Regions from separate parts of the Calditerrivibrio sp. genome, predicted to be linked through region 2. Evidence: riboswitches for the same ligand, from Rfam matches in the RefSeq annotation. Region 2 holds a riboswitch; the other holds the start of a gene.
The links. Region 2 has a riboswitch for cobalamin ahead of ACP5Q2_RS08235 (ribonucleoside triphosphate reductase). Riboswitches for the same ligand answer to the same signal wherever they lie in the genome.
Positions count from the first base shown of each region.

Region 1: another riboswitch for cobalamin. It lies ahead of ACP5Q2_RS00165 (TonB-dependent receptor); the one in region 2 lies ahead of ACP5Q2_RS08235 (ribonucleoside triphosphate reductase).

Region 1 covers NZ_JBMFQS010000001.1:25,748-33,971, forward strand. Annotated here, with positions in the region: gene ACP5Q2_RS00140 (4Fe-4S dicluster domain-containing protein) at 1-701, shown strand, start outside; gene ACP5Q2_RS00145 (4Fe-4S binding protein) at 703-1,497, shown strand; gene ACP5Q2_RS00150 (sensor histidine kinase) at 1,508-3,214, opposite strand; gene ACP5Q2_RS00155 (response regulator) at 3,211-3,840, opposite strand; gene ACP5Q2_RS00160 (hypothetical protein) at 4,101-4,646, opposite strand; cobalamin riboswitch at 5,046-5,169, shown strand; gene ACP5Q2_RS00165 (TonB-dependent receptor) at 5,285-7,177, shown strand; gene ACP5Q2_RS00170 (ABC transporter substrate-binding protein) at 7,233-8,030, shown strand; gene ACP5Q2_RS00175 (FecCD family ABC transporter permease) at 8,030-8,224, shown strand, end outside.
Region 2 covers NZ_JBMFQS010000009.1:60,721-68,944, reverse strand. Annotated here, with positions in the region: gene ACP5Q2_RS08260 (CPBP family intramembrane glutamic endopeptidase) at 1-370, shown strand, start outside; gene ACP5Q2_RS08255 (prolipoprotein diacylglyceryl transferase family protein) at 353-1,417, opposite strand; gene ACP5Q2_RS08250 (phosphatidylserine decarboxylase) at 1,414-2,406, opposite strand; gene ACP5Q2_RS08245 (hypothetical protein) at 2,388-4,703, opposite strand; gene ACP5Q2_RS08240 (twin-arginine translocation signal domain-containing protein) at 4,806-5,030, opposite strand; cobalamin riboswitch at 5,126-5,306, shown strand; partial or broken gene ACP5Q2_RS08235 (ribonucleoside triphosphate reductase) at 5,395-7,606, shown strand; gene ACP5Q2_RS08230 (anaerobic ribonucleoside-triphosphate reductase activating protein) at 7,578-8,224, shown strand, end outside.

The DNA of each region.
Region 1 (8,224 bases), on a different contig from region 2:
AAGGTTTTTACCAGGTCGATAGACTTCGTCCACCTGGGGCGGTAGAGGAAAAAAAGTTTATGGAACTCTGCATCAGGTGTGCAAGGTGTATCGAGGTCTGCCCCTACGATTCGATAAAAAGAGCTGATCTATTCGAAAAGATGCAGATCGGCACCCCTTATATTTTTGCTAGAGATAGGGCATGTTATCTTTGTATGAAATGCCCTTCGGTATGCCCCACCGGTGCATTGGATAATAATCTTGTGGATGCGGAAAAAGTAAAAATGGGAATTGCCCATATCGATCAGAATAGGTGTCTTAATTATCTATATGTTAAAGAAGAAGAAGGAGTAATCAGTACCGGAAGAGCCCAAATATGCTCCACATGCTATAATGTTTGCCCTTTGCAGGACAAAGCCATTATAATGGAAAAATATATCCTGCCTGTAATTACTGAGAAATGTGTTGGTTGCGGTATATGTGTGGAAAAATGTCCCACTGAACCAAAATCTGTGTATATAACCCCCTCTGGAATGGGAAACAAAGATACCGCAGGGTTCTATTATCAGCGTTCAAAAATGAGCTTTAAAAAATCTGAAGAGATTACAGATGATTATTTAAAAGGAGATAAGCTACTTCAGAAAAAACAGAATATCCAGGGGGAAGATAAACCAAAATTCAAAAACAATTTTAAAGTACAGGAGAAGATCGAAGGATGGTAAAATGATAAAAAAATATAGAAAAGTTATTCAATCTATTATTTTTGTTGGAATGTTTGTTGTTCCGTTATTAAATATATTGGAAATTTATTTCATAAAAGGGACATTTTATTCAATAGATATTGGTGATATAGGTATAGCAGACCCACTTGCTATTTTTCAGGCAATAATTTCTTCCAGACATATAAACACAACCATGTTTATTTCTGTAATCCTGCCTATCTTACTAATACTTTTACTTGGAAGGGTTTGGTGTAGCTGGGGTTGTCCTTACTATTTCATAGTGGAAGGGATAGATTATTTGAAGAAAAAGCTTAAAATAAAAAATAGTAAACCGTCTTACGATGAACGGTTACCCCATAAAACTAATTTCATAAGATATGGATTTCTGATCATAGGGATTTTATTTATGGGTATATCGGGAATACCGCTTTTAAACCTGATTTCTGCACCAGGAATCATCTCCTCACAGGCATTGGTGCTGGTGAAATTCCATTATCTTACTTTTGAAATTTTCTTTATATTGATATTGATAATATTAGAGTTTTTTTACTTTAGATTCTGGTGCAGATACTTCTGTCCTCAGGGCACTTTTTTGTCACTCTTCAGATGGAAAAAAGGTTTAAAAGTAGTCAAAGTAAAGGATGACTGTAGTAACTGTCTTAGCTGCATCAGGGCATGCCCGATGTTGCTTAATCCTATGAGAGAAGCGGATAATAGCTTGTGCCATAACTGCGGAGATTGCATTGAAGTCTGTCCTGACAACAAAAAAGTTGATACCCTAAAGTTTAGAATGTAACCATTTGATCTTATGAATCTTTTATATCTTCATCTATCGGTATCCTGATCACCACCTCTGTGCCATCTTTAGTAGAGATTTTAAGATTACCTTTTAATATATATACCCTCTCCCTTATTAGCTTTAATCCCAAATGCCCCTTTTTATTAAAACCTTTATCCAAGTCAAAACCTACACCATTATCTTTTACAGTTATCACGATCTCGTTATCAATTCTTTTGACCGCCATAAAAATATTTTTACCACCCGAATGAACTGCGGCATTTAACAGAAGTTCTTTTACTATTCTTGCAATAAGTAGATTTTTTTCTTCATCAAGATCTACGTTTGAGAGGTCTATTTCATGAAAGAAATCGATACTTTGAAACCTATACATCATCTCTTCCATAAATTCATTTAAAAATGCTTCAAGTCCAAACTTCTTTAATTTGAACATATCAGTTTCAATAAGCAAAGTCCTCAAGTTTTTAATACTATTTTTCAAAATATCGCCGAGTGTTTTCTGACCATTTCTGGATAATTCGATTAGAATATAGCTGAGGTCCTGAAGAATCGTATCGTGTAGATTCTTTGAAATCCTTTCCCTTTCATTTTCCTGAGCGATAAATACCTCTTTTAAAAGATCTCTTAACTTGATATTTTCAAGGTGCTCTAAATAAGAATTCCTCAGTCTCTCTATCTCCAAAACATTAGAGGATTTTTGGTCTACTATGGGGGTGGAGTTTGAAATCTCTTCCGTGATCTTTTGCAACGGTTTTACAAAGTTCTTTTTGATAGTGACATTGTAGTAAAAATAAAGGATAATATAAATCAACACGAAAATAATATTGATAATAAGAATATTTCTTATCGTACCAGTTACATTAGGGTTTATCTCAATGACATAGAATATACCATAAGGAGACGACCAATCTTTTTTAGTAATTATATGAGCCATCCTAATTTTCAAAAATGAACTCTCATCGTACTCAAAAAGCTTACTCTTTGTCATTTTATTTAAAATATCTGAATATATTTTTTTGTTTCCATCATCTTGGGTAAAACTTTTTCCACCTTTTAGAGGAATTAATAAATATGTTTCACCAATTTTAGACATATTATAAATAGAAAATCTATAACTATAATCTTGTATAGTATCAAGAATAGCGACCTTATTTAAAAGGTCATTTAAGATATCTATTTTATATCCCATTTGTAAAAAGAGATTCTTTTCTGTTAAATACTGGAGTAGGTAGGCAAAAAAACTATTATTCTGTGGATTATATACAGGAAAATATAAATAGAGCACCTCTGTCTCTTTTGCTTCTGTCAACCTAACCTTCGCATCCGGAAGCTGAAAAAGATTTAGACCTTTTTCCTCTTTTAAGTTTGTATCAACGATTTTACCTTCATCATTTATAAATGCAATAGAAAAATTCTGAGGGTTGTCTATTTTTTCGATCTTTTTAAGGATATCATCGATGTTATGGTGATTTTTTTTTATTAAATCGTGCTTAATATCATTAAATAATGAACTTACTAAATTCATTTTACGCATCACTTCCCTATCATATTCCATAAGTGCAATGGATACAAAGTGCATTAGAGTTCCCGTATTTTTTTTAATACTGATATAAGAATCAAACAAAATAAAGAATGATATAATAACCTGAATAGCAATAATTAATATTGTAAGGGTGATAAAATATCTTCTAAAAAGCTTGAAAGCAGAAATCATAAATCAATAATATCAAGCTTCAATGCCAATTTAACAAGCTCTGTCTCATTTTTAAGGTTGAGCTTCTTCATTATAGCCCCCCTCTGGTTTTCGATCGTTTTTACACTCCTGCCAGTATCAAAAGCGATTTCTTTGGAAGCCTTACCTTCAGCTATCATTTTGAATATAGCTTTTTCGGCTTTTGTAAGGTTAAAATATAGTTCTGTACTACTTTCAGAATTCTTATCTAACATTTCGGCTGTAGCATCTAAATAGTTGCCTCCTCGTAAAATGGCATTAATTGCATCTATGAGATTATCTGAAATATTCTCTTTTGCTATATACCCCTTGGCTCCTTTCTTTAAAACATCCCTCGATAAAATTTGGGAGTTGTAGGTAGTTATAACCAAAATAGGAATATTCTGCTCATAATCTATCTTTTCTATTATATTAATACCATCACCATCGGGAAGATTCAGATCGAGAGTGATAAAATCGATCTTTTCTTTTTTTAGCAGGTCAAATACCTCTTTTATCGTAGAAGCTTCAAAAATCTTTTCGAAGATTAAAGCATCTTTTATTACTGAAATAATCCCTTTTCTAAAAAGTGGGTGATCATCAACTATTAGTAGATTTAGCTTATGCATACTTTTCTAAATAACTCAAAACATAAAAAAAGTAAATAGTTCAAAAATAAGATATAATCACCTTCAAGACCATAACTGGTAATATTTTATAAGAAGATGGGGTGAGAGATCTGAAAAGATAAAATATAATCAAGATAAAAAGTCCCCACTATACTGTATTTACTTAAACTCCTTTTTCATTCCCAATATATGAATTTTTGATATGAACTTTTGAAATTTTTACGACCCAGTACCTCCCCCTACCTTAAAATATACTGCAATCAGGATAAAAGTATATTTGTGTGTTTTATTTCATATAACTCAATTCTAAACGTATCAGTAATATCTATAATAGCAGAAACCTTCAAACAATCCTTTGATATATAAGAGCAAAATTTATCAAAACCTTCATCCATGTCATTTGTGCCCCTATCCTTTAGCAAAAGAAGATAAAATTTTGTATCTTTTAGACCCTTTATAAGATCCCTGATTCCATCGATATAATTTACCACATCCCCATACATATACCCTTTTATAGTTTTGACAAAAGAGATTTCTGCCACTTTATCGGAATCGATAGTAACAAAACAACAGGAAGGAAGATTATCAATCACAGATTCTATCTTTTTAAGACCATCATCTTTATATTGTAAGTCATAGATCTTTTTTTGATCGGATAATGATGTATAGTGCTTTAATATCAATGATTTCGCTATATTTTCAGCCTCTTCTGTAAAATTTTTACAAATATATTTATCAATTACGCTTAAAGCTTTCTTATCATCAATAGATTTACCAAAATATAACAACAAAATCTCTTCCAGCATGATATCTGATATAATTTTTTTAATAAAAATTCCATAGTACTTTTTCCTAAGAAAAATTTTGATGGTATTTATAGGAAAAATATATAGATGAGGTGTTATTAAAAAATAACTTAACGGATCTGCAATTGAAACATTGTAGATACTAAAAAAATTATGTCAACTAAAAAAGTAAGGGGTATTTTATTGACATAATTGTTTATGTACTACCTTTCTGTTTCAATGTTTCATATGATAATTAATTTGCACTATTTTATATGTTATTAGTGCATATTTTTAAGAAATGCACTAATATAGTGCATAAGTAAAAGGGTTGTCCCCAAAAGGAGGGGAAGACAGAAGAATAATTTTATCCCTTGACACTTTCTAATAAAAAAAATATAGAATCAGTTATCGCAAGTAGGGGAAGATCGGTGAAAATCCGACGCTGTCCCGCAACTGTGAGCCAGACGAAAGCCATCAATGGCCACTTCCTTAAAAAAGGTGGGAAGGCCGGCGAGTAGGTTGAAGGTGAGCCAGGATACCCTTTGCGAAATACCTTACGAGGATAAGGAGGTATCTATGTTAGTCCTTTATCAGTAGACTTCTACATTAAGTATAATTCTCTTTTTTTAAACCAAAAAAATTAAAATGGAGGAAATATGCAAAGATTCTTTTATATTGCATTTATATTATTACTACAGCCTTTTTATATTTTTGCAGACGATATGAAAACAATTACCGTTTTTGGCGATAAAATCACAGAAACATTTTCACAGAATCAAGCTAACATAACTATTTTAACCTATGAAGATATTCAAAAATTAAAACCATTAGATACATACGACCTATTGGAAAAAATTAATGGTTTAAATATAAAATCTTATGATAAAAAAAATGTCACCATCAATATTGGTGGCTTTGTGGGGGATAAGGCAGGACTAAACAACGTGATTATGGTAAATGGCAGAAGAATAACAAATCCTGATATGAGTAATCCCGATCTCACACTTGTTCCGGTGGATATGATAGAAAGGGTTGAGGTTTATTTAGGTAGCAATAGCGTATTGTTTGGCGATAGAGCAACCGGTGGTGTTATAAATATCATCACAAAAAAACCTGTTAAAAACTCCTTTAAAGTAAAAACTTCTGGTGGTTCCTATGGCTTATATGATGCTTACGCCGAAGGGGTAATGGCAAAAGAAAATTACTCATTTTTACTGAGCGGCAATAAATTTGGCACTCAGGGCTACAGGGACAACTCTGAATTGTACTCAGGTACCATTAACACCGAATTTTCCTACTTCACCGATAAACTGGAGATAACTTTAAATGGGCTATACACAGACTCAAAATATGGATTTCCGGGATATTTAACCCTTGGTGATATCTATAAATATGGTAGAAAATATACAAAAACACCAGATTATGGGGGACATGATTATGAAAGCTTAATTGGGCTTAAGTTATCCTACGATACCGGCAGATTTGGAAAATTCTCTATTGACTCGTTTTATAAAGATAGAAATAGAGATTATGACTTTTGGGGGAAAACGGAGGATGAATTGGAAACGTTTTCTACAAATCTAAAATATGAACTCACCATAGACAAAAACCATTACAAAAACAGATTAATAACAGGTATAGATTTCGAAGAACACGACTTATCTAAAGTATCTTTTTCTAATGATGATTTGAAAAGGTCAACCTCTTCATTATACATTTTCGATCAGATAGATATATACAAACTATATATCAATGTCGGAGTAAGGTATTCGAAACTAAACGATGATTATACATCAAAAAAACTATCAAAAGATATGAGTGCCACTGCCTATACCACAACATTGGGTTTTAACATAGATAAAAATCAATCCATTTATTTAAAGTATGATAAGAGCTTCAGATTCCCCACCACAGATGAAATAAACGAATGGTCTGGATTAAACACTAAAATTACCAAACAGGAGTCCATAAACTACGAGATGGGATACAAGTGGAATAAGCAAAGCTACTTCCTATCCACTTCAGCCTACAAACAGACCTCCGACAATGAAATATTCACGAACCCCGATTGGAATTGGTTTTCAACGGATCCAGCCAATATTAACCTGAACACAAGAAAATATATCTTTAATCTCAATGGTGGTTACGATGACAAAAAGCTCTTATTAAAGGGGAGTTACAACTATATAGATTCTGAAATTACAGAAAAAGCGTACTATGGTAAAACTGCTCCCCTCGTCTCAAAACACAATCTCAAAGGTTCTGTAGGGTATAGATTCAACAATGGAATAGGATTATTTTACGACATAAGATACTACAGCTCCTACTATAAAGGGAATGATTATAAAAACGTAGATGGCAAAATGGGGGGCTATGCTGTGAGTGATGCTAAGATAGACTTCGTCAGGAAGAATTATGAATTATTTCTAAAAATAAATAACATATTGGACAAAAAATACTATGACTATGTGTACTATAGCTCTTTTGGAAATGGATATTATCCATCAATAAATAGAAACATATACGCAGGCGGATCCATAAAGTTTTAACGATATGAAAATGGCAAGGATAATGCGGGGGTGTTTCCCCCGCTATAAAATAATTTTGGTAGCATTATTAGTAATCTTTTATAGCAAAAGTTCGTATGCATTAAGAATAGTATCACTTACCCCCTCAATTACAAAGCAGCTCATCAGTTTGGGTTTTAAGGATAATATAGTGGGATGTACATCCTACTGCCCCCTTGCCAATGACAAAAAATCCAGAGCACAGATTGTTGGATCCATAATGGATATAAATGTAGAAGCCATTGTAAGATTAAAACCAGATGTCGTATTTGCCAACTCATTAACAAATATTAAAACCGTAAATAAACTCAAAAATCTTAATCTAAGAGTTGAAATAATAGATTACCCCAAAAGTATTGATGATATTTTACATTCATTCATTAAAGTTGGTCAGATAACCGGAATGGTGGAAGAGGCAGGTAAAATAGTAGATATCTCTAAAAATAAATTAGAAAAGATCAAAAATAAATATAAAAAATACCAGAAAACAAAAGTTTTTTTTGTATTAGGTGTAAATCCACTATTTACAGCTCCCAATGGGACTTACATCGATGATATTATCTCAACAGTAAACGGGATTAATATTGCAAAAAAGCTGAATTTTGGAATGGTATCTAAAGAGTTTGTTTTGAAAAATGACCCTGAGGTAATCTTGATAATGGATATGGGGATTGCTTCACAAGAGGTTATAAAGGAATTCAAAAGATACCGATCCATAACTGCTGTAAAAAATAACCGGTTATACACTGTCAATGCGGATAGACTTGGAAGTCCCACTTTGCCAGACTTAATTGATCTAATCGATGAGATAGGTATTATGGTTCACGAAAGATGATGAATAAGGATCATTTTGTAGCAAAAGTTTTCATTATATTTTTTTTGACTTTTTGTATTATATCACTGCAACTTTTTTACGACACCTTCCCTCTTGTGAATGATATCAACACAACCATTATAGCAGAAATACGACTCCCGAGGGCTATTCTTGGTTTATTAGCAGGTGGGGGACTTGCCCTGTGTGGTACTGTG
Region 2 (8,224 bases):
TCCAGACCGTATGTTTTATTTTTTGAAAAAAGATTTTTCCACCTGGATAATTATAGTACTAATGTATGGATTATTAGCTGTTTATCCACAGGAGATTCTTTACAGAGTTCTAATTTTTCATAGATATGGCAGTATCTTTAAAAATAATAGGGTAGTAGTTCACCTAAGTGCTTTACTATTTGCTTTTGGTCATATTCTTTACCTTCATCCTGTTTCGATTTTATTATCCCTAGTGGGAGGTTACCTTTTTTCCATCACCTATATTAGAAGTGGATCTATAATTCTTGTATATATAGAGCATTTTCTGTATGGATTTTTACTTTATACCATTGGGTTGGGGGAATATTTCTATTCAGGATTTTTGCGGTAGCTGTTTTAACTTTTCCACCACCTTAAATTCTATTACCGAGTATGTGGCTGTGCTTAGACCTGTGTATAAAAATGTCATTAAAAATATAAAAAATGCAAAGATTAAAAATTTTAAGGATAAGATCTCCAGCAATGCTTTCTGAATCTCAGGGTAGATAACATCTCCATTAAATATGTAACAATATATGAAGATGATGATTATATTTAATATTGCCATTTTTTGATAGGAAGAGATTTTACCTACACCTCTGTAATCAGATCTCAAAAATTCAGAATAAAACCTGTAAAGCTGACTTATTAAGGTTGATGTAATAAGGGATGAAATTATAAACCCTTTTAATATCATTAAGATGGATACAAATGAAGTGGTGATATAAAGCAAGATGGCAATAGCTTGAACCGGTACAGTCCTGACACCACAACCTCCGGAGGCATACGATATCTTTTTGCATTCACCGTGAAATACAGTATAAAAACTTTCGAAGAACGATCTTAAAAAGTTGGATTTCACTTTTGTAATCTCTTTCCCATAGCAACAACCAAAGCTCAGACATCCAAGTCTACCGATACCTTCCCCCATGAGATATCCAACAGATATGACCGCATATACTGGTATAATAAGATTTTTAAATTCTATGCTGAAATTTGTCAGTTTTAAAGAGAGGTAAATGGCCACTGGTAATACCAGCACCCCCACAAATACCGCCCCACCAACAGTAAAACCGTGGGGAGATTTTTCTATAATGTAGGCCAGAAGTTTTGAGGAAGGTATACATATTATGAAGACAAAAAGGATCATTAGAAAGATCTGCAAAAAGCTTAATCCAAATGATAGAAGTAATGCTGTGGTGACAAGGGTACCTGCTGTGTAACCCAATGCATTGAAGAAACCATAATATGTAATATTTTTCCCCAGCCATCTTCCATCCTCCAATTTTTTATAGGGTATGGTGAAGATGAATTGATACCTCTCCTTTGGTAGATATCTTATTAAAATGATTAGTATTATCAACGTCATTATGTAAGAAATGAGTAGAGTAAAATTCATATTTTCCCCCTGGTGGCTATTCTTTCTCTGACTTTTATCTTAATTTCAGTAATTGGTATATTAAATCCATAAGTATATCTGCTTTTATTATGACTATTTTGGGAAAAAGCTATTAGATCGTCGTCAAATTCTATCCTCCCTTTTTCGAATAACACCACGTCGGTGCTACTGCCAGGTCTATAAACACTTTTGGGTTGCCCTTTTTTCAAAAATAACCCCTCCTTCATCTCCACAGGTGATTCATATTTAACATCAGAATATCTTTGATCTATTTTCCCAATCATCATCGCCGCCACTTCGATAAAAGCGACAAGACCCACATTGCTGCCATTAGGGACATCAGTGTCGATTATTGTCACAGCTCTTCTGTTTATTGATAGAGGTGTTACAACAGTGATAGTTGAATAGGGATTACAGGAGTGGAATTTCCCTTCAATTTCATAAAAATCGATAATTATTCCAGATACTGGCAGATGATTGTAGTGATATTCATCCGGTGTGAGTCGAAATATGGTATAGTCACCGTGTATGAATTTATCCACCCATTTTGGTTTGATGAGAAGATCATCAAGGGTGAAAAACTTATCTTTCAGACAAAGAAGTGAGTCTTTCGATAGACTACCTAATATCATTTTGGAATCGGCGGGGGATACTATTACATCAAAGGAGTCATCCATAGGTCTTTTATCCCAATATTTTATTCTTCTTTCAAAAATGTCTGAAAGGGTTTTAAACTGACTCGGATCATCGTAAAGCTCATCCAGATTGATTTTTAGCATAGAGATATAATAGTCAATCTCTTTACGGCTGAGTTTTTTGTCATATTTCAAAAATTTTAGCAGTTTGGTGGTTGTTTTATTTACTGCAAGGTTAAACATAAATTGGGAGTTTTCCCTGACCTTTGAATATAAAAACCTTATGAACTTATCACCTATAAATTCTTCAGGAATTATTTTGCCAGTGGATCTTTCTATATAGCAATGCTGCATACTTCACCTCTATGATCTTTCTCAAGCTCTGAAATAAAATCTATAGCCATAATTGAGATTAATTCTTTTAAGGTGGTCAGATCGATCGATTCATCTATGACTTTATTCTCACTACTCTTTATGGTGTGATAGATCTGGGAAAATTGTGATATCTTTTCGGAGTATTTTGATAATCTATTGCTATCATTCATCTTTAATGAGATGTCGTCCAGTAGGGCTTTGAATCCATCTTTTATATGTTTAATTCTGAGTTCGTTTCTGTAGAAGGACTCCAGCTCTCTATTAAAAAGATCTGCGTCGATGTCTATAGGATACTTAACGTTGTGACTTTCTAAAATAGGCTCTATCATTCTAATATATGTGCTTTTTTTTATACCGTTGACTCTATCGGTCACGTCATCAATGGTATCTTTGATATCAAGACCTTCTAAGAGATCTTTGCCTTCTTTGATTATGAAATTTATAACAGCATTGAGATAGTCTTTCAGCTCCACCCTGATATACTCTGGATATCTCTTACTTATTCTCGTATTTTTACAGTGGGAGATAATTGACCTGATTAGAATGTTTTTTGTGTCTTTTTTTATATATACAGTTGGAATCCCAATTGCCGCTGCAAATACCAACTGGCGTCTTTCACTTTCTACGAAAGGATCATCAGGTATCTCCTGGTGGGTTATGGAACCAGAAAGAATTAATTTATAAGCCAGGGCTATGAAGAGCCATTGAAGATTTGACACATGTTTTGTATCTTCCCTTAAATCGTAAAAACAGCTGTAAAATCTTCCTTCAAAACCGTTATAACCATTTTCATTCACACTTCTGCCCCTAAATAGTGTATAAAAAGACAATTTTTCGTCAAAAACCCCCATTTCGTGGAGCTCTTTTTTGAGTTTTGCATGGTTGTTTAGTGTTCCATCGAAGGCCGGGGAATTGTCTGTACTCATCAAAGCCACAAAATAATCTATCAGCCTGAAATCTGGTACGGTGTCCCCTTTTAGATTGAAAATCTTTTCGATTGTATTATCTATCCATAAAGGTCCAAAAGGATAAAACCTTTTTCCAAATCTTTTATTGAAACATTTCTTCATCCATCTGCGGTAAAGCATTCTTATGTGAGTAAAATCAAGTTCGTGTGGAAGAAAACCAAGAATCTTTTCCGGATGCAGATCCCTGAAAGGGATTCTGTAAGGTGATGCCGAATAGTTTTGTATTATTAATGGTATGAAATGTTCAACTATTTTTATCACAAGATCAGAATAGTGTTTTTCAGCAATGGTGTAAAACCTTGTATTACTCGATTTTACTTTATCTGTAATCAGCTTACTTCCGATACTGATATGTATCCCGTTATTTGTAAGACAAGTGTTGGAAGTATTTGGTAAAATGATTAGATTGTTTTTTATAATTCCTACATCTTTTAGCTTTCCGATTGTATTTAGATAGCTTCTCGATAGGGAGAGGTGGCATAATTCCATGTATCTCTTTTTCTCCTCACCTCTATCCCATCCTGATAGGCATGGGCTTATGAAAAGCTCCCTGTAGAGGGAATCTGGAATCAGTTCATTCAGCCTCTTTTGTCTTAATGGTGTCAAGGGTGAATGATAAACCATAACCCTTTCCCCTTCTTCTTCAAGTTTAAACTTTTTAATACCATAAATAGTAAGTAATTGGGTGAAAAGAAACCTTTTGCAGTTCTCTTTTGCAAGGTTATCTGCAAAATTTTCAGTTTCGCTCACCACATAGAAAGATATTACCTCGGGGGATGTGTTGTCATTTGAAAATCTATCTAAAAGCTTTTTGAGGATATTTTTGGAGGGCTGATTTAGAATATTGTCTTCCCCAATATAATTAGCAAAGGATATTTTTAAAAAATAACTCACCGGAAATCGCCAATACTTTTCACCATTTTTATAAAATATAAATTTTTCTATATCGGATCGTTTTCCGGATAACGGATCACTTTTATCTGATAATAGGTCATGATCCAGAACAGATTTTGCGAAATTGTTCAGATATCTATCTTTGAAATATACGTAGCTGTTTTCCCAGGTGTTGTCTCTGTTTTCATTTAAAAACTTATCAAGTTCCTGAAGTTTTTTAGGGCTATATTCACCATTTTTGGTTCTTTTGTGCAGATTTTTATAGTAACTGGAGTTTCTTATATGTAAAGGAAGATCGACGTTGTCTCTCGAACCTATTACACAGGTTTGAAGCTCTGTTTCAATGCCACCCGTCACATCTCCTTTTCCAAAAGGATTGTTTACGAAAAATTTTAGTTCTCCATTTTGACTCATATGAATATCCTGAATTTTTTATTGTTTTATTACATTTAAACTGTAATATAAATTTCATTTTAATGTAAAATTATTGACAAAAAAGGGGGGAGTCCCCCATTCTTACGATATGTGCAACCTTAGATGTTCCTGCCATTCTTTCATTGAAACAGATTTTAGAAAAGATCTCGCTTCCTCTGCTGTCATTTGGGGGTTTTTGTAGTTAATTTTAAAGAATTTTGTCATATATTTGAATAAATCGGTGTTGTCTACGTAGTTCCTGATATCCAGCTGATGTGAAAAGTGACCGACTGCTGCGGAAAATTTAAGAAAATCTCTTCTTTTCATAAAACACCTCCTTGTTAAGAATAAACATTAAATTGTTAAAGATAGTTGGCCTTGTTGTAAAAATAATGAAAAAAATGTAAAACGATTTTTTGTTGACTAAAAATTATGATTATGATATTTTAAAGTATACTGTGGAAGTCCGGTGAAAATCCGGCGCTGTCCCCGCAACTGTGAGCTGGACGAAAGCCATTTTAGCCACTGCCTTTTGATAGGTGGGAAGGCTGGTGAGTAGGATGAAGGTGAGCCAGGATACACAGCCAAAATAACACTACGGAGGATAGTAACAATGAGAAGCCTGCCTATAAATATTTTCAAATAGTCCAGAATAACAATATATTTTTTTAAAATTTTTTAGAGGTGTGAAATGAATATAAAAGTAATAAAACGGGATGGTCGTTTTGTATCTTTTGATGTGGAAAGGATTGCCAATGCCATTTTTAAAGCGGCTAAAGCAGTGGGGGGGGAAGATAGACAGCTGGCGGCGAAGTTATCAAATAAAGTTGTTAATATTGTCTTTGAAAAGTATTTACCTGTGGGATCTGTGACTGTGGAAGAGATACAGGATATTGTGGAAAAGGTATTAATAGAAAACGGGCATGCAAAGACTGCAAAGGCTTACATCCTATACAGAAAACAGAGGGCAGATTTGAGGGAAATTAAACAGGCTTTTGGTGAAATAGAAAATATACTTGATGAGTATCTGGAAGGGGCGGATTGGCGGATAAAAGAGAATAGTAATACCACCTTTTCACTTCAGGGGCTCAATAATTTCATTTCATCATCCATTACTGCAAAATATTGGCTAAATAAGATATATCCGGAAGATGTTAAAAATGCCCATGTAAATGGTGACTTTCATCTGCACGATCTTGGATCTCTCTCTGTGTACTGCTGTGGATGGGATTTAAAAGATCTCCTTTTGAGGGGGTTTGGTGGGGTGTCTGGAAAAGTTGAAAGTGCACCTCCGCGGCACTTCAGGACAGCTCTGGGGCAGATTGTCAATTTCTTTTATACCCTACAGGGGGAAGCGGCTGGGGCACAGGCTTTTGCCAATTTTGATACTTTATTGGCACCTTTTGTGGCTTATGATAACTTATCCTACGACGAAGTGAAACAGGCGATGCAGGAGTTTATCTTCAATCTGAATGTCCCCACAAGGGTGGGGTTTCAGACCCCTTTTACAAATCTCACATTTGACCTTACGGTTCCTGAAATGTATAAAAATGAAGCGGTTGTCTATGCCGGAGGGTATACGGAAGATAGATATGAACAGTTTCAAAAAGAGATGGATATGATAAATAGAGCTTTTATTGAGGTTATGTCCGCAGGGGATGCCAAAGGAAGAATATTTACATTTCCGATACCTACTTATAATATCTCAAAAGAGTTTGATTGGGATAATCCGGTGATGGATAATCTCATGGTGATGACCGGGAAATATGGCATACCTTACTTTGCGAATTTTGTGAATAGTGATATGTCCCCCGAAGATGCCAGGAGTATGTGTTGCCGTCTCAGACTTGATAATAGAGAATTGAGAAAAAGGGGAGGTGGACTTTTTGGGGCTAATCCCCTTACGGGATCTATAGGGGTGGTGACAATTAATCTACCAAGGATAGGGTATCTGGCGGAGAATGAGGATGATTATTTTTATAGACTTAAAACCCTCATGGAGATAGCAAGGGTGTCTTTAAAGATAAAGAGGAAAGTATTGGAAAAGTATACAGAATCGGGGCTGTACCCTTATTCTAAAGTTTATTTAGGGGGGATAAAAGATCAGAGTGGTTTATACTGGAAGAATCATTTTAACACAATTGGGATCATAGGGATGCACGAGTCACTGATGAATTTCATAGGGGTAGGGGTGGATACGGATGAAGGGTTGGAATTTGCTGTGAAGGTTTTAAATTTTATGAATGATGAGCTTAAAAGTTACCAGGAGGAGGATGATATGTTGTACAACCTTGAGGCTACACCCGCCGAGGGGACAAGTTATCGTCTTGCAAAGATAGATAAAACTAAATACCCCACCATATATACCTCCGGTAGCTCAAAGCCTTATTATACCAATTCCACTCAGCTACCTGTGAATAGTAAGCTTGATATATTTGAAGCGCTGGATCATCAGGATAATTTGCAACCATTATACACAGGGGGCACAGTCTTCCATACATTCCTGGGAGAAGCAGTGGAGGATCCTCTGGCGTTAAAATCTCTGATAAGAGAGATTTCTTGTAGATATAGATTACCATACTTTACAATAACACCAACATTTTCCATATGCCCCGTGCATGGATATCTAAAAGGTGCCCACGAGTATTGTCCAAAATGCAGAGAAGAAAAGATAAACGAAATTTTAAATGATATAAAAATTTCTGAAAAAAGGGGGTGATTTTATGAAAGAGCAGATTAAAGATATTGAGCAAAAACTTTTAGAGGTAAAAGGGGAAAAGTGTGAGGTTTACAGCAGGGTGGTTGGTTATCATAGACCTGTGGAAAATTGGAACGATGGTAAACAGGAAGAATTTAAAGATAGGATAGTATTCAATGTGGACATTACCGGTATCAGAGATTGAAACCGTATCCCTCACAAATTTTACCGGTAAGGTTGCCTGCACCGTATTTACCATTGGCTGTAACCTGCGGTGCAGGTATTGCTACAATAAAAGCCTTGTACTAAAAACGGAAAAACCAGCAGATCTTGAGAAAATAAAGGATAAAATAAAGAGACTTCCCTTGAAAAATATAGCTATCACCGGCGGGGAGCCCCTTGTTCATTCCGGTTTGGGAGATTTTCTCTATTTTTTAAAAGATCTTGGCTTTGAGATAAAGCTTGATACTAATGGAACTTTTCCCGAAAGGTTAAAAGATATACTTGATAAAAGGCTTGTGGATTATGTTGCAGTTGACATAAAGGCTTTTAAAGATGACGATTTCAAATATATCACCAGAGTTGATCATGGCTATGAAAAGGTAAAAAAGAGTATTACACTTTTAAAGGAAAGCCAGGTTCCTTTCGAAATGAGATATACTGTCTGGAAAGTACCAATGAGGGAAGAATTTTCAAATTTCTTTGGTGATTTACCCACATCTCAAATGGATACTTTATACGTACAAAAGTTTGTGTCAAACAGCTATATTCTGGACAAGCTTTTTAATCCAGATGTTACTGATGAAGATTTAAGACAAATGAT